4 regions of the Streptomyces sp. NPDC007901 genome follow, and region 3 is predicted to be linked to each of the others. Evidence: riboswitches for the same ligand, from Rfam matches in the RefSeq annotation. Region 3 holds a riboswitch; each other region holds the start of a gene.
What was found. A riboswitch is a leader RNA that binds a small molecule or an ion and turns the genes downstream of it on or off. The one in region 3 is predicted to bind cyclic di-AMP.

Region 1 (4,204 bases), on a different contig from region 3:
CTGGGCGTCCCTCGCGAGGACCAGGACGACTTCCGGGACTGGGCGGGAATGATGATCCGACACGGGGGAGGGCCGCGGGGCGGGGTCGCGCGGTCGGTGAAGAAGATGCGGGGCTACCTGGCCGAGCTGATCCACCGGAAGCGGGAGGCGCTGCCCGCCGAGGCCGGTCCGGGCGAGGATCTGATCTCCGGGCTCATCCGGGCCTCGGACCACGGCGAGCACCTCACCGAGAACGAGGCCGCCGCCATGGCCTTCATCCTGCTGTTCGCCGGGTTCGAGACGACCGTCAACCTGATCGGGAACGGGACGTACGCCCTGCTCACCCACCCCGAGCAGCGCGCGCGGCTGCAGGACTCCCTCGCCGTCGGCGAACACGGTCTGCTGGAGACCGGCGTCGAGGAACTCCTGCGCTACGACGGACCGGTGGAGCTGGCCACCTGGCGGTTCGCCACCGAGCCGCTCGGCATCGGCGGGCAGCGCATCGCGGCCGGCGACCCGGTGCTGGTCGTCCTGGCCGCGGCGGACCGGGACCCGGAGCGGTTCGCCGAGCCGGACACCCTGGACCTCTCGCGGAGGGACAACCAGCACCTCGGATACGGCCACGGCATCCACTACTGCCTGGGCGCCCCGCTCGCCCGCCTGGAGGGCCAGGCCGCGCTCGCCACCCTCCTCACCCGGCTGCCCGATCTGCGACTCGCGGCGGATCCGGGCGAGTTGCGCTGGCGCGGCGGGCTCATCATGCGCGGACTGCGCACCCTTCCGGTGGAGTTCACCCCCGTCGCCCGGTAAGTCACCGGTAAGCCCCTTACCAGCCAAAGGTGACCAGCACTCAAGTCTGTGATCTTCACGTGATCTGCGCGGCATTAACTTGTGACAAGTGATCGTCTGCCTATACGTTCACCCATCAGTGCGGCGCCCCTGCGGGACCCGCCGCACCGGTCACCGCTGTCGCTCGAAAGGTTTCCGCATGCTCTCCGGGAACGGTCGTCACCGTCGCCCCCGTCAGGCTCCGGCTCTCCTCGTCGCGGCCGGAGTGACCGGCTCCGCCATCGCCCTCCCGCTGCTCGGCGCGGCGAGCGCCAACGCGGCCGACGGCACCACCTGGGACCACGTGGCCAACTGCGAGAGCGGCGGCTCCTGGAGCATGGACACCGGCAACGGCTACTACGGCGGCCTGCAGATGTCGCAGGACGACTGGGACGCGTACGGCGGCACGCAGTACGCCACCACGCCCGACCTGGCGAGCCGTTCGCAGCAGATCGCGGTCGCCGAGAAGATCCTCGCCGACCAGGGCACCAAGCCCTGGCGGACCTGCGCCCTGCTCGCCGGGCTCTCCTCGGACGACGCCTCGGTGAACGTCGACCCGGGCGCCGGCGGCTCGGATGATTCGTCCGGTTCATCCGACTCGTCGGACTCGTCCTCCGGACTGTCGGATTCGTCCTCCTCCTCGGGTTCCGATTCCTCCTCGGACGCCACGGACTCCGGGGAAGCCTCCGTCACTCCCTCCCCGAGCGCGAGCGCGAGCGGCGACTCCAAGACGGACACCCCCAGCGAATCCACCAAGACGGACAAGTCGGAATCATCCAAGTCCGATGCCTCGAAGGCCGACGAGAACCCCGTCGTGCCCCAGGCCGACGACTCGGACAATTCGTGGCAGACCGGCGGGTCTTGGAGTCTGGTCGACACGGGGACCGCGAGCACCGGCGGCAAGCACCGCGGTGGCTCGGCGGACGAAAGTGCGACAAACGGTCAGAAGGTCACCTCCTCCGGGCGTCACGTCTCCCGCGACAGCGGCACCTACACCGTCCGCGACGGCGACACCCTCGCCTCCATCGCCGACTCCCTTGACCTCGACGGCGGATGGCGCGCGCTCTACGCCGCGAACAAGGCGGACATCGGCGCCGACCCGAACGCCATCGCCCCCGGTCAGACCCTGAAACTCAGCAGCTAATCGGGCGAAAAGCAGCGGGAGTTGGCGCCCCGCTTCGACGCTAATGTCCGGTTTGGTGAAAGTGTGGGATGAGTCTCAGAAGCCCTGATCATCTTTGAAATTCACCTGATGCCCTGTTTACGGTCAAGGCCGCTCGTCACCACGAGCCCCGGCCGTCGCAACGCCGAGTCCTGCCAGCGGCCGTCCGGGAACAGTCGTCGCGTCAAGCGCCGTAGGCAGGAGCGGGGGACCCAAGGTAAGTGCCGGGTCCGGCAGTTGAGCCCTCAGGGGCCTCATGGCCGAAAGGCCGCCGGAACCGGCTCGGGGTGAAGCCGCGCACCGACAGGCAGGTGTGCGGCCGGGCAACTCAACCGGCCCGAACCCGACAGCTCACCTCGCAGGCGTCGGTGAGGGGATCGATCCATGCTGTTTTCCGGCAAGGGCAAGCACCGCCGTCCGTCCAAGGCCGTCCGGGCCATCGCCGTCGCCGGGGTCACCGGCGTCGCCGTCGCCGCCCCGCTGATGGCGGCCGGCAGCGCCTCCGCCGCCACCGCCTCCGAGTGGGACACCGTCGCCCAGTGCGAGTCCGGCGGCAACTGGTCCATCAACACCGGCAACGGCTACTACGGCGGCCTGCAGTTCTCCGCCTCGACCTGGGCCGCGTACGGCGGCACCGCCTACGCCGCGCAGGCCAACCAGGCCACCAAGGCGCAGCAGATCACGATCGCCGAGAAGGTCCTCGCCGCGCAGGGCAAGGGTGCCTGGCCGGTCTGCGGCACGGGCCTGTCCAGCGCCACCTACACGGGCAGCAGCGCCGGCTCCTCCAACTCGTCGAGCACCAGCACCCGCTCGACCGACACCCAGGCCGCCTCCCGCTCCGCCGAGCGTCCGGCCGCCAAGAAGACCGTCACCACCCCGACCGGCAAGAAGGTCAAGAAGGGCGACGGCGAGTACAAGGTCGTCAAGGGTGACACCCTCAGCTCGATCGCCGAGAAGCACAAGGTCAAGGGCGGCTGGCAGGAGCTGTTCAAGCTGAACAAGGGCATCGTCGACGATGCCGACTTCATCTACCCCGGCCAGCAGCTGCACCTGAAGTAAGACCTGGCTGAACCACAGCCCCCTCACAGCCGTGGTCCTCATAGTGGGGACCACGTGAGGGTCACCCCCGTCCCCCACGGGCCCCCCGCCTCGGTGCGTTTTCCCCCGTACGCACCGGGGCGGGGTTTCTCTTTGGCCCGTTCTTCTCCCGTTCTTCATCCGGCCCCCCTTTGTTCCGGGGGTGAACAATAGATACCGTCTGTCCTTGTCCACGGGACGGTCGGTCGACGGCCGACGGCCCCGGGGCGGTTAGGCTCTAGTCGCAAGGCTGAGCAAGGGCCGACAAGGCCCGCGTGCGCCCCGCACAACCAGCGTCACATCCCAAGAAGGAGATGCTCGTGCCGTCCATCGACGTCGTCGTAGCCCGGGAAATCCTGGACTCCCGAGGCAACCCCACGGTCGAGGTCGAGGTCGGCCTCGACGACGGCAGCACGGGTCGTGCCGCCGTTCCGTCCGGCGCCTCCACCGGTGCCTTCGAGGCCATCGAGCTCCGTGACGGCGACCCCAACCGCTACCTCGGCAAGGGTGTCGAGAAGGCCGTCCTCGCCGTGATCGAGCAGATCGGCCCGGAGCTCGTCGGCTACGACGCCACCGAGCAGCGCCTGATCGACCAGGCCATGTTCGACCTGGACGCCACCGACAACAAGGGCTCGCTCGGCGCCAACGCCATCCTCGGCGTCTCCCTGGCCGTCGCGCACGCCGCCTCCGAGGCGTCCGACCTCCCGCTGTTCCGCTACCTCGGTGGCCCGAACGCGCACCTGCTGCCCGTCCCGATGATGAACATCCTCAACGGCGGCTCGCACGCGGACTCCAACGTCGACATCCAGGAGTTCATGATCGCCCCGATCGGCGCGGAGTCCTTCTCCGAGGCGCTGCGCTGGGGTGCCGAGGTCTACCACACCCTCAAGAAGGTCCTGAAGTCGAAGGGTCTGGCCACCGGCCTCGGCGACGAGGGCGGCTTCGCCCCGAACCTCGGCTCCAACCGCGAGGCCCTCGACCTCATCCTGGAGGCGATCAAGCAGGCCGGGTACGTCCCCGGTGAGCAGATCGCGCTCGCGCTCGACGTCGCCGCGTCCGAGTTCTACAAGGACGGCAAGTACGAGTTCGAGGGCAAGTCCCGCTCGGCCGCCGAGATGACCGAGTACTACGAGGAGCTCGTGGCGGCCTACCCGCTCG
Region 2 (4,204 bases), on a different contig from region 3:
GCTTGACCGCGTTGGTCGACCGCGCGGCCATGCCGTACGCCTCGTCGACGCGCTTGAGCGCCTGCGGGAAGCTGATCTTCTCGCGCTGGGAGAGGGCGTCGATCATCGCCTCCGCGCGGTCGCCGATGCCGCGCTTGGGGACGTTGAGGATGCGGCGCAGCGGGACGGAGTCCTCCGGGTTGGCCAGCACCCGCAGATAGGCGAGGACGTCCCGGACCTCCTTGCGCTCGTAGAAGCGGACACCGCCGACGACCTTGTACGGCAGGCCGACGCGGATGAAGATCTCCTCGAAGACACGGGACTGGGCGTTGGTGCGGTAGAAGACGGCGACATCGCCGGCCTTCGCCTCGCCCGCGTCCGTCAGACGGTCTATCTCGTCGGCGACGAACTGTGCCTCGTCGTGCTCGGTGTCGGCGACGTAGCCGGTGATCTGCGCGCCCGCGCCCGCGTTGGTCCACAGGTTCTTGGGGCGGCGGGACTCGTTGCGCTCGATGACCGCGTTGGCGGCGGAGAGGATCGTCTGCGTGGAGCGGTAGTTCTGCTCCAGGAGGATCGTCGTCGCGTTCGGGTAGTCCTCCTCGAACTGGAGGATGTTGCGGATCGTCGCGCCCCGGAAGGCGTAGATCGACTGGTCGGCGTCACCGACGACGCACAGTTCGGCGGGCGGCAGGTCGTGCTCGGCGGGCGGTACGTCGACGGGGTGGTCAACGGTGCCGACGAGCTCGCGGACCAGCGCGTACTGGGCGTGGTTGGTGTCCTGGTACTCGTCGACCAGGACGTGCCGGAAGCGGCGGCGGTAGTGCTCGGCGACGTCCGGGAAGGCGCGCAGCAGGTTGACCGTCGTCATGATCAGGTCGTCGAAGTCGAGGGCGTTCGCCTCGCGCAGCCGCGACTGGTAGAGGGCGTAGGCCTGGGCGAGGGTCTTCTCGAAGCCGTCGCTCGCGCGGGCGGCGAAGTCCTCCTCGTCGACCAGCTCGTTCTTGAGGTTGCTGACCTGGGCGCTGAACGACTTCGGCGGGTAGCGCTTGGGGTCGAGGTCCAGGTCGCGGCAGACCAGGGCCATCAGGCGCTTGGAGTCGGCCGCGTCGTAGATCGAGAAGGAGGAGGTGAAGCCGAGCTTCTTGCTCTCCCTGCGCAGGATCCGCACGCAGGCGCTGTGGAAGGTCATCACCCACATCGCGTTCGCGCGCGGGCCGACGAGCTGCTCGACGCGCTCCTTCATCTCGCCCGCGGCCTTGTTCGTGAAGGTGATCGCGAGGATCTGGCCCGGGTGGACGTGGCGCTCGCCGAGGAGGTGGGCGATGCGGTGGGTGAGCACGCGCGTCTTGCCGGAGCCGGCGCCGGCCACGATGAGCAGCGGGGAGCCGGCGTGCACGACCGCCGCCCGCTGGTTGTCGTTCAGCCCGTCCAGGAGCGCCGCCGCGTCCAGGGCGGGGCGGGGGGCGCCGTCGCGGTAGTGGGTGTCCCGGTCCGGGGGCACGTCGAACTTCCCGCCGAACAGGTCGTCCGGAATCGGCTCCGGTACGTGCTCGTCCTCGGGCGGCGGCGGGGGTTCCTCCTCGTGGCCGCGCGGGGGCTGGAGGCTCGCCAGGAAGCTGTCGTCAAAGAGGCTGCTCATCGCTCTCCGAGTCTAGGCCGCCCCACCGACAACCGGCCGCCACCCCGAAAACTCGCCGGGGTGACCGCACGGATTCCCTCCGTCACGGCCGGTCGGCGCACGGCACGAGCGGCTCCGAGCGACCACGAGCGACCGAAAGCCGCCGCACCGATCCCGGCAAATCGCCCACACCAGCTCGAACCTTCCGGGCCGGACGAGCCCGAACCCCAAGGTCACGAAAATGTATCGGGCATATCGCACATCAACCTTCACACGGGCCACACGAGTTGGCTAGCGTGCCGGACAGGCCGTACGACACCCACCGGCGAACGTCGCCGGGCCGTACGGCCTCCGCCGAGTCCGGGACGCCTTCGCGCGTCCGGAGCCGGGGACCCACACCGACCTTGGGGTGAATCGGTCCCAACTCCCCGTCCGGGGAGGGACCGTAGGGCAACCCTTCCGAACCACCCGCCCGAACCCGACAGCTAACTCGGTAGGCGGAACATGGAAGGAGTCGCCTCCGTTGGCGTCGCACCGCAAGTCCCGCCCCTCGGGAACGCGCGTAGCAGGCATACGCACCCCCGCCCTGGCCACCGCCGCCCTCACCTCCGTGGCCCTGCTCTCGCAGACGGCCAACGCCGCGCCCTCCGCGGACGGCAAGCCGAGCATGGAGGAGGTGGAGAAGAAGGTCGACGACCTCTACCGGCAGGCCGAGTCGGCGACCGAGAAGTACAACGCGGCCAAGGAGAAGACCGGTACGCAGCACAAGCAGGTCGACACCCTGCTCGACGACGTCGCCCGGCGCACGGACCGGCTGAACAAGGCGCGTGAGGAACTGGGGTCGTTCGCCGCGGCCCAGTACCGGACCGGAGCCAGCGCCCCCGACACGGCGACCTTCCTGCTCGCGGACAGTCCCCAGGACTACTTCGACCAGACACAGCTGATGAGCCGGCTGACCTCGCGCCAGAAGGACGCGGTCGACGACTACGTCACCCAGCAGTCCGCGACCATGAAGAAGCGGCAGGAGGCCGCCAAGAGCCTCGAGACGCTCACCGAGACGCAGGACGACCTCAAGACCGCCAAGACCACCGTCCAGACGAAACTGGCCTCCGCGCGGGAGCTGCTCTCCAAGCTGACGGCACAGGAGAAGGCGCGGCTGGCGGAGATCGAGAAGCAGAAGCAGGAGGAGGCGGCACGCAAGGCCGCGGAGCTCGCGAAGCAGCAGGCGGCCGCCGCTGCCGCGGCCAAGCAGGACACCTCGTCGTCCTCGTCGTCGACGTCGTCCTCCAGCGGCTCCTCGTCCTCCGCCTCCGACTCCTCCTACGCCACGAAGGCCGCCAAGGCCATCGCCTTCGCCCGCGCGCAGATCGGCAAGCCGTACGTCTGGGGAGCGACCGGACCCGGCTCCTACGACTGCTCCGGGCTCTCGCAGGCCGCCTGGAAGGCCGCGGGCGTCTCCCTGCCGCGCACCACCTACGACCAGGTGAACGCCGGCACGACCGTCTCCCTCGCCGACGCCCAGCCCGGCGACCTGGTCTTCTTCTACGACGACGTCAGCCACGTCGGCATCTACATCGGCAACGGCATGATGATCCACGCCCCGAAGCCCGGCGCGTACGTCCGGGAGGAGTCGATCTACTACGGCGGCGAGTCGATCATCCACAGCGTGGTGCGACCGGCTTGAGGTGACGGGGGCAGGGGCCGGAGGCCGGGGGCGCACGTCGCCGAGCCTCGGGCGCCCCCGGCCACTCCCCCACACCCGCCCTCACCCCACCACCCCCGGGCGCCCCGCGCCCCCGCCGCTGTCCCGCGCCCGCGCGGTTTTCACGCTCCTCGCGCGCGTGCCCCGGCCGCACCACCGGTGATGCTCCTTAGCATCGGCGACATGTCCGGCAAGTCCCCCCTCCGTGCCTGGTGGGCGCAGCGTCCGCCGGCGGCCGGGGCCGCCGTGGTGGCCACCGCCATCGTGTCGGTCGCTCTGCATCTCACGGGGGCCGAGACCCTGTCCCGGATCGCGCTGGTGCTGGCCTGCGTGGCGTGGGCGGGACTGGCCGTGGACTTCGTCGCACGCCTGCTGGTGGACCGCGGGCGCTGGCTGACGGACGCGCGGACGCCTGGCGCGCTCACCGCGGTGGCGGCCACGACGGTGCTGGGGACGCGGTTCTCGGCGCTCGGCCGGCAGACCCTCGCCGAGGCCCTGCTGGCACTGTCGGCGGTGCTGTGGCCGCCGCTGCTGATCCTCGTCGTACGGCACTGGACGCGGCGCATGCCCGACGCGGTGTTCCTGGACTGTGTGGCCACACAGGGGCTGGCCGCACTCGCGGCGACGCTGGCGGCGGCCCTGACGGCGGCCTGGCTCGCGCACACCGCGCTGGTGCTGTTCTGGCTGGGGCTGGTGCTGTACGGGTTCGCCCTGGCCCGCTTCGACTGGCGGCAGGTCCTCGAGGGGGCCGGCGACCAGTGGATCGCGGGCGGGGCGCTCGCGATCTCCGCGCTGGCCGGGGCGAAGCTGCTGGCCGCCGACAGCGCGCGGCTGTACCTGTGGAACGACGACGACCGGGGCGTGCTGCGCACGGTGACGGTGGCGCTGCTGGTCCTGGACCTCGC
Region 3 (4,204 bases):
GGCCAGGGCGACCGTGGGGACGGGGGCCGAGTGGGTCTCGGCGATCTCGTCCAGGGCGGCGAGGACCTTCTGGCCGCGCTCGGACTCCAGGTACGGGGCGGCGCGGCCCGCACGGGGGCTGTCGACCGTCGTGCCGGGGCGGTACTTGCCGGTGAGGAAGCCGGCGGCCAGGGAGAAGTAGGGGACCGCCGCGAGGCCGGTGCGGGAGGCGAGGTCCTGGAGGGGGCCCTCGTAGGTGTCGCGGGAGACCAGGTTGTAGTGGGGCTGGAGGGCGACGTACCGGGCGAGGCCCTCGCGGTCGGAGAGGTCCAGGGACTCCTGGAGGCGCTCCGGCGTGATGTTGGACGCGGCGATGTGCCGGACCTTGCCCGCCCGCACCAGCTCGTCGAGCGCGCCGATGATCTCCTCGACCGGGATCTCCGGCTTGTCGAAGTGCGTGTAGTAGAGGTCGATGTGGTCGGTGCCGAGGCGGCGCAGGGAGGCGTCGGCGGCGGCCTTGATGGTGGCGGCGGACAGGCCGAGGTACTCGGGGTGCTGGCTGACCTTCGTCGCGATGACGATGTCGTCGCGGTTGCCGCGCGCCTTGACCCACTTGCCGATGATCGTCTCGGACTCGCCGCCCTGGTGGCCCTCGATCCAGGCCGTGTAGGAGTCGGCGGTGTCCACGAAGTTGCCGCCGGCGGCCGCGTAGGCGTCGAGGACGGAGAAGGAGGCGGCCTCGTCGGCGGTCCAGCCGAAGACGTTGCCGCCGAGGGAGAGCGGGAAGACCTCGAGGTCGGAGGAGCCGAGTTTGCGAAGAGCAGTCATGCTCTGTATCAACGCGGGTCGCCCCGGCAGGCCATCCCGGCGCAGTACGAAGGTTTCGTAAACAGGCGCACGGGCACCCCGCCGGAAACACCGGACCGGCGGCCCGGACGCCGGGGGGTTGTCGTCGGGGCCGCCGGGGATCCCGGGGATCGTGGCTCGTAGGGGGTGTCCCGTTACGGGTTGAGGCCCTTGCTGCGCAGCCAGGTCATCGGGTCGATGCCGGTGGCCTGGCCGCCGGGGTGGACCTCCAGGTGGAGGTGCGCGCCGGTGACGTTGCCGGTGGCGCCCACGCGGCCGATGACATCGCCGGTGGCGACCTTCTGGCCGACGGAGACGCTGATCGACGACTGGTGGCAGAACCAGAGCTCGGTGCCGTCGTCCAGGGTCAGGATCGTGCGGTAGCCGTAGGAGCCGGCCCAGCCCGCCTCGGTGACCGTGCCGCTGTGGACGGCCTTGATGAGCGTGCCGGTGGGCGCGGCGAAGTCGAGGCCGGTGTGGTAGCCGGAGGACCACATGGAGCCGGCCTGGCCGAAGGTGCCGGTGATCGTGTACGAGACGACCGGCAGCGTGTACTGCTTGGCCAGCGCGGCGAGGCGCTCCTTCTCGGCCTTCGCCTTGGCGTCGGCCTCGGCCTGCTCCTTGGCGTCGGCGGCCTTGGCGGCCGCGGCCTTCACCGCCTTGGCCTCCGCGTCGGAGACCGCCTTGTCGGCGGCGGCCACGGCCTTGGCGCTGGCCTTGGTGTCGAGCTGGTTCTGCTGCTGCTCGGCCTGGGCGATGATCCGGCTGCGCAGCGCCTCACCGGCGTCGGACGAGGAGGAGTCCGCGTCGGTGGCGTTCGTCGTGGTGGTGACGCTGCTGAGCGCGGTCTGGGTGGCCTGGTGGCCGCCGCCCTCGCCGAGCAGGGAGTCGACGGACGACGGCAGGTCGGGCAGCGAGATGGAGACCGGCGGCTTGCCGGTGTTGGCGCTGGCCATGCCGCCCGCGCCGACGGCGGCTATGACGCCGACGCCGAGCACCGTGGAGCTGCGGGCGAGTCCGCCGCCCTTCTGCTTGGCGACGCGGTGCCGGCCGCGTACCTGGGTGAGGGAATCCTCGGTGGGGTTCCACTCCTCCCAGGGGCCCTCGTCGGTGCGGTAGCTGCCGTAGCCGAAGGTGTCGGGTTGACGCTGGCTGGGCACGAACGGGGCTGTCGGAGCAGGCCGGTTGGACGCCACGCGGGCGCACTCCTTTCCTTCCGTCGCCTACCGGGTTAGCTGACGGGTTCGGAGCGGGAAGGTCTCCTACGCGCGTATACCGGCCGATTCCTACCGGCGGCAGCCGTGCGATTCACCCCAAGGTGGTGGTTCCCCGGTTCCCTTGCGGGATTCGGCGCGTGCGCGCGGAGCCGTCGCGGGTGACGGCTGGGACGACCGCGCTGCGTTATCGAACGTTAATAGACCCAGCTGTCAGATTCCAAGCTGTTCTCCTTGATCATTAAGCTTTCAAAGCATGGACTTACCAGCCACGACAGGTCAAAAACGGTCGAGTCGACCGGGCCTCCTGCTCAGCACAGGAGTCACACACGTTTTGATGGTGACTCAGACGTTATGCGGAGGGCGGTCGTCCGGCGACCCTGTGTCACCGGCGCCGGGGGAAGCGAAGGTACGGCCGGCCAGGCGCCGTTCGGGATCGTAGAAGCGGCCGTGCGCGTCCCACGCCTCGGAGAGGCCGTCGGTGTACAGCAGCAGCAGGGTGGCTCCGCCGGGGAACGCGTGCTCGACGGCCCGAGCGGCAGCGCGGCCTTTGGCGCCCGCACCGCGGACACCCGGCCGTCGCCGTGCGGGAGTTCGGCGAGTACGGCGGTGGCGAACCCCTCGTCGACTTCGACCCCGCCGCGCCGCACGGCCTCGCGCACCAGCGGACGGCGTACAGGTCGCCGCCGATGAAGGCGCCCTCCTGGGCGGCCTCGGCGATCTCGCGGACGGGGGCGAGGCGCTGGTCGCCGATGCGGACGATCCGGTTGATGCCGACGGCGAGGACGGCGACGGTCGCCACGGTCAGGATCTCGGTCAGGGCGTCGGCGTCGGGAAGGAAGCCGAAGCGCGCGTGCACGGCGTAGGTGGCGAGAGCGCGGCGACGCCCGTGAGGACGGTGGTGCAGGGGTGCGGCGGTCAGCGGGGCGGGCCAGGGTGCGGGCGGCTGCGGACCCGCCCTCCGGCACCTCTCCAGGGCCCACGGCACGGCTCCCCACAGAACGGCCCGGGTACGACTCAGGGCCGGAATCCTCGATCTTGGATTCCGGCCCTGAGTCATCAGTAGCGGGGACAGGATTTGAACCTGCGACCTCTGGGTTATGAGCCCAGCGAGCTACCGAGCTGCTCCACCCCGCGTCGGTGAAACCAGCATACGCCATCAGAAGGAGGGGAGTCACACGGGTTGATACCGATGGGGTCCGTGGGGCCTCGGCTCCACACGCCCGCTCAGCCCAGCAGATGCCCGTTCGGTGCCTTCGCCGCGCTCTCGTACTCCCCCAGCACCAGCACCCGCACCCCCGCCTCCCGCAGCATCCCGGTCCCGTCGGCCGCCGTCACGAACGTGTCCGGCTCGCGCCACGCGGTCAGCACCCGTCGTACCCCGGCCCGGAGGATCAGCTCGGCGCAGGGGTGCGGGCGGGAGGCGCGGTGGGTGCAGGGTTCGAGGCTGGTGTAGACCGTGGCCGTGGGGAGGCGGGGGTCGGCCGGGGGGATCTTGGCCAGGGCCGCCTCCTCGGCGTGCACCACCGGGTCGCCGGCCTCCCGGGAGTGGCCGCGGGCCAGTTCCGTGCCGTCGGCCGCGACGACCACCGCGCCGACGCTGAACGCGGTCCGGGACGGCGGGCACTCGGCCGCCAGCTCGCAGGCGAGCCGCAGCCACGCCCGGTCCGCGGCGGACACCGACGCGCCCTCGCCGGGGGCGGTGGGCTCGTACCGCATGAGGACGACGTCCTCGATCCGGCGGGTGTCGGCCAGCCGCAGCCGCCCGGCCTGGTACCCGCCCGGGCCGAACAGCCGGGGCGCCTTGGGGTCGCCGACGAAGAGCGGGGCGAGGACGAGCTGGAGTTCGTCGGCCAGGCCCTGCTGGAGGAGCTGGGTGTGGACGGTGCCGCCGCCCTCGACCATGAGGCGCCGTACGCCCCGTACGTCGTACAGGTGCTCCAGCAGCGAGTGCCAGTCGAGGTCGGCGCCGAGGGAGACCACGTCGGCGGCGATGCCGAGGCCGCTGGCCCGCCGCGCACCCTCGTCCGTCGTGTAGACGATCTTCTCGCCGCCGGTGTGCCAGAACCTCGCGTCCGGGTCGAGGTCGCCGGTCGCGGTGACCGTGACCTTGAGGGGGTACTCGGAGCGGCCGGCGGCGACCCGGGCCGCGCGCCGCTGCGCGG
Region 4 (4,204 bases), on a different contig from region 3:
GCCGCGAAGTAGGCTCCGGTGCCGGGGTCGGCCTGCGTCATGGCGGCCATGGCAGCGGCGGGGGCCGCCGTGGGGTACGCGGCGGCCGGGTAGCCGGGGTCGGCGGCGACCGCGTAGCCGAGGTCAGCCGCGATCGGGGGCGCGCTCGCGTAGGCCGCGGTCGCGTTCGGCGCCATGGCCTGGAAGGCCCCGGCGTCCATCGGGGCCGACATGGGCGCGGCGGGGGCCGCGGCCGGGTAGGCGCCCGAGTCCGACGGACCCGCGGCCGGGAAGGCACCCGCGTCGGGCGACGTCGGCATCGGGAACGAGCCCGTGGCGCCCGGGGTCATGATGCGGAAGGAACCGGTGTCCCTCGGTGCCGGGGCGGGGACGCCGCCCATGTCCATGGGGCCGGCGGCCGGGAAGGCACCCGTGCCGCCCGGGGTCATGACCCACGAGCCGCTGGTGTCCATCGGGGGCATGGCCTGGGGCGCGCCCGCGCCCGGGCTCATGAGACGCGAGGCGCCCATGTCCACCGGAGGCATGACCTGGGTGGCGGCGGCACTGCCCGGGCTCATCACGCGGGAGGCGCCGAGGTCCATCGAGGGCATCGCCTGGGGTATGCCCGCGCTGCCCGGGCTCATGATGCGGGAGGCGCCGGTGTCCACGGGGGGCATGACCTGGGTGGCGTCGGCGCTGCCCGGGCTCATCACGCGGGAGGCGGGGGCGTCCATCGGGGGCATCGGCTGGGGTGCACCCGCATCGCCGGGGGCCATGCCGCGGGCGCCGGCGCCCGCCGGGTTCCTGCGCTGGGGGGTGCCGGCGCCGGGGGACATGATGCGGAAGGTGCCGGTGTCCGAGGGGGACACGACCGGGATGGTGCCGGTGTCCGACGGGGTCGACGCCGGGAGCCTGCCCGGACCGGCGGGCGCGCCGGACCCGAAGGAGCCTCTGTCGGTGCGCTGGGCCGGGATGCCGACGGCGGGGGCCGCCCACTGCTGCTGCGCCGGAGCCTGGGCCTCGGGGACGCCCCACGAGGTCTGCGTCTGTGCGGCGGGGGCCGCCTCGAGCGCCGCCACCGCGCGCTGACCGGTGCGCTGGGACAGTAGCTCACGGGCCTTGGCGATCTTGAGCTGGTTCTTGGTCTTGGAGGTACCCGGCGCGGCCCGCTGCGGCGCGGCGGCGGACACGGCCTTGGGCGGGCTCGACGGGCCGGCCGGCAGCGCGGCGGCGGGTCCGGCGGTCAGCTCCAGCTTCGGGCGGGCCGGCAGCTCGCGGACGACCTCGATGTCGGTCTGCCCCGACGGTCCCGCGGTCAGCTCCAGCCGGGACGGACCCGAGCCCTCCAGCTGGCCGAGCAGGTCGGCGGCCATGGAGCTGACGGGCCGGCGCGGGCCGGGCCGGTCGGGTATGCGGTCGGAGGGCAGCGCGGCGGGGACACTCGGCCCCAGCCTCGAACGCGCGCCCTCGAACCACTCCCGGGCGATGTTGTCCAGCCCCGGGTCGTCACGGCGGGGCCGCTTGAACAGCGGGACACCGCGTGAGCGCGAGCCTCCGCTCATCGCACGGGTGGCGTTGTAGTTCCCGGTGGCGTTCTCGGCCTGGTCGTAGAGGCTGTTGATCCGCTGTCGAACCTCGTCACGGCTCTCGGACGCCATGGGGGTCGTGCTCCTTCCGTACTCCGCCTACCGGGTTAGCTGTCGGGTTCGGGCGTCGAATCCGGAAGGTATGCCCTACGGCCCTTGCCCTGTGGGCAGTTGGCCGATTCACCCCAGTGATCGGTTGGGTCCCCGGCTCCGGATCGCCCCACGAGGGCACACCGGACTCGGCGGAGGCCGCACGGCCCGACGGGATTCGCCGGGGGGAGCCGAGCGGCTTAGCCGTCAACTTAGCCAACTTGTGTCACTCGTGTGAAGGTTGACGTGCGTAATGTCCGATACGTATTTGTGATGTTCGTCGTACTGTTCGGTATGGGGCTGTGCGGGACGGCATTTCGCGCGTGCGCTGATCACAGTCGTACGACGACCAGGGCGGTGTCGTCGGTCGCGCCATCCGGTGGCAGCAGCTCCCGCAGGACGGCGTCGGCGAGATCCTCCGGGTCCAACTCGCGGTGTGCGGCGAGGGATCGGGTGAGCCGGGCGAGCCCGGTGTCGATGTCCTCGCGGCGGCGCTCGATCAGTCCGTCGGTATAGAGGACGAGGGCGGCGCCGTCCTCGAACGCGGTGACGGCCTGCGGGCGCGGCAGCGGATCGGGGCGGGCGTCGAGCGGGGGATCGGTGGCCCGGTCGAGGAGTTCCACCCGTCCGTCGGTGTGCAGCAGGGCGGGCGGCGGGTGCCCGGCGCTGCTGTAGGTGACCGTGTGACGGGCGAAGTCCACGAACGCCGTCACGGCGGTGGCCGACTCGGCGCCGTCGATCACATGCGCGTACCGCCCCAGCACGCCGAGCGCCTGTGCCGGGCCTTCCGCCACCCGGGAGACCGCGCTGAGCGCACTGCGCAACTGCCCCATGACGCAGGCCGCTTCGAGCCCGTGCCCGACCACGTCGCCGACCGAGACGCCGATGCAGTCGCCGCCGACCAGGTCGACCAGGTCGTACCAGTCGCCGCACACGTTCAGCGCCCCGGTCGCGGGCCGGTAGCGCACGGCCGCCGGGTGGTGCTCCAGTTGCCGGGGGGCGGGCAGCATCGCCTCCTGCAGGGCGACCGCCACCTCGCGCTCCCGCGCGTGTGCCTGCCGCAGCCGCTCGTTGATCTCCTGCAGTTCGCCCGCGCGCCGGTACAGCTCGGCCTCCAGGACCTGGGTCCGTCCGTCGCCGGCGGCCCGGCGCGCCCGGATCAGCTCGGTGACCTCCTCGACCAGGTGCACCAGCAGGACGACCGTCCCGTCCGGGCCGAGGACCGGCACGTTCACCGGGCTCCAGTAGCGCTCCTCCCAGTGCCCGGGCCGGTCGGGGATCTCCACGTCGTACCGCTGCAGGGCCATGGTGTCCCGCTCGCCGGTGGCCAGCACCCGCAGCAGCGAGGTCTCCAGGTTGCGCATACCGGTCGCGGTGCTGTTGTTGGGGTTGTCCGGGAACACGTCGAACAGATACCGGCCGACCATGTCCTCGCGCTTGCGCCCGGCCATGCGCAGGAACTCCTCGTTGGCGTCCGCGTACACCAACTCGGGGGTCAGCAGCGCCACCATCCCGGGCAGTGTCTGGAACACCGCGGCGTAGTCGATCTCCGCCTCGCTCATGACAGGGTCACCTCCCCGCCGTTTTCGCACCAGTTTCCCATGAAACGTAAAAATTGCGCGGCACGATCCGGAGCCCCGTCGTGTGCGTTCCGTAGTCGACCGGTCACTCCACGGGTGTGCTGCCTGTGAGGTCACCGTGAATTCTTGAGACCGTTGAACACGGTGGTGTCGCGGTCCGTATGAAGCCGGGGATTTCCATGCCCGGCCGCCCACGACCACGCAGGGGTACGACCGTGAGTACGACCTTGAGACGTAACAGGCGCAGACGACCGACCGGAGCACGACGCGCGACGTTCGCAGCGGTCGCGCTGATGCTCGGCGGGGGAGGGCTGGTCGCGGTGAACGTCTACGCGTCGGCCACCGAGGGCGGCTCGGACCAGCAGCCCTGGCAGGGCCAGGTGCTCTCCGCGCCCACGGTCTACTGCCCCGACGTCGGCAGCGAGTTGACGGCGGTGCCCGACGGGGCCCGGTCCGACGTCGACCGTGAACTCGCCGAACTGGACCAGCAGATCGCGGCCGCCTACCAGCAACTCAAGGAATCCGCTGCCGCGATCGAGCAGAACCCCGGCCTGGCCGACCAGACGATCATGAATCCGCTGAAGGAGAAGCGGTCCGAGACGCTCGGGCGGATCGCCGACGCCATCGACCGCGAGGGCGACCGCCCCCAGGGCCTCGACGACCTCGCCGCCTGCACCCTGCGCTCCTCGAACCAGGGCGGCGAGCAGTCGGCGGCACCTCAGGACAGCGCCACGCCCAGCCAGGGCAGCAGCACCGGTACCGGGACCGGCACGGGCACCGGCGGACAGGGTGGCCAGGGCGGCAACGGCCCGGTCGCCGCCGACTACGCCGACATCACCACCGTCCAGCCCAATGTGCAGACCCCGGCCGAGCAGTCCGGCGGCTCCACCGGCACCTTCGCCTCCAGCTGCGGTGTCAACGCGAACGGCCTGTTCAACTCGGACAACGTGATCGTCGCGCCCGGTGTCT

Region 1: it holds a riboswitch for cyclic di-AMP, as region 3 does, so the genes downstream of both, ACFZDK_RS36875 (transglycosylase family protein) here and ACFZDK_RS46950 (peptidoglycan DD-metalloendopeptidase family protein) in region 3, are expected to answer to the same signal.
Region 2: it holds a riboswitch for cyclic di-AMP, as region 3 does, so the genes downstream of both, ACFZDK_RS02275 (NlpC/P60 family protein) here and ACFZDK_RS46950 (peptidoglycan DD-metalloendopeptidase family protein) in region 3, are expected to answer to the same signal.
Region 4: it holds a riboswitch for cyclic di-AMP, as region 3 does, so the genes downstream of both, ACFZDK_RS19900 (NlpC/P60 family protein) here and ACFZDK_RS46950 (peptidoglycan DD-metalloendopeptidase family protein) in region 3, are expected to answer to the same signal.

Annotation. Positions count from the first base shown of each region.
Region 1 is NZ_JBIBKW010000014.1:103,466-107,669, reverse strand. It holds gene ACFZDK_RS36885 (cytochrome P450) at 1-789, shown strand, start outside; gene ACFZDK_RS36880 (transglycosylase family protein) at 968-1,951, shown strand; cyclic di-AMP (ydaO/yuaA leader) riboswitch at 2,149-2,349, shown strand; gene ACFZDK_RS36875 (transglycosylase family protein) at 2,354-3,028, shown strand; gene eno (phosphopyruvate hydratase) at 3,361-4,204, shown strand, end outside.
Region 2 is NZ_JBIBKW010000001.1:445,697-449,900, reverse strand. It holds gene pcrA (DNA helicase PcrA) at 1-1,618, opposite strand, end outside; cyclic di-AMP (ydaO/yuaA leader) riboswitch at 1,940-2,112, shown strand; gene ACFZDK_RS02275 (NlpC/P60 family protein) at 2,121-3,281, shown strand; gene ACFZDK_RS02270 (tellurite resistance/C4-dicarboxylate transporter family protein) at 3,483-4,204, shown strand, end outside.
Region 3 is NZ_JBIBKW010000025.1:14,122-18,325, forward strand. It holds gene ACFZDK_RS46945 (aldo/keto reductase) at 1-807, opposite strand, end outside; gene ACFZDK_RS46950 (peptidoglycan DD-metalloendopeptidase family protein) at 981-2,021, opposite strand; cyclic di-AMP (ydaO/yuaA leader) riboswitch at 2,029-2,188, opposite strand; gene ACFZDK_RS46955 (hypothetical protein) at 2,624-2,905, shown strand; tRNA gene ACFZDK_RS46960 (tRNA-Met) at 3,103-3,176, opposite strand; gene ACFZDK_RS46965 (dihydrofolate reductase family protein) at 3,267-4,204, opposite strand, start outside.
Region 4 is NZ_JBIBKW010000005.1:542,919-547,122, reverse strand. It holds gene ACFZDK_RS19900 (NlpC/P60 family protein) at 1-1,637, opposite strand, end outside; cyclic di-AMP (ydaO/yuaA leader) riboswitch at 1,646-1,820, opposite strand; gene ACFZDK_RS19895 (SpoIIE family protein phosphatase) at 1,988-3,217, opposite strand; gene ACFZDK_RS19890 (DUF1996 domain-containing protein) at 3,529-4,204, shown strand, end outside.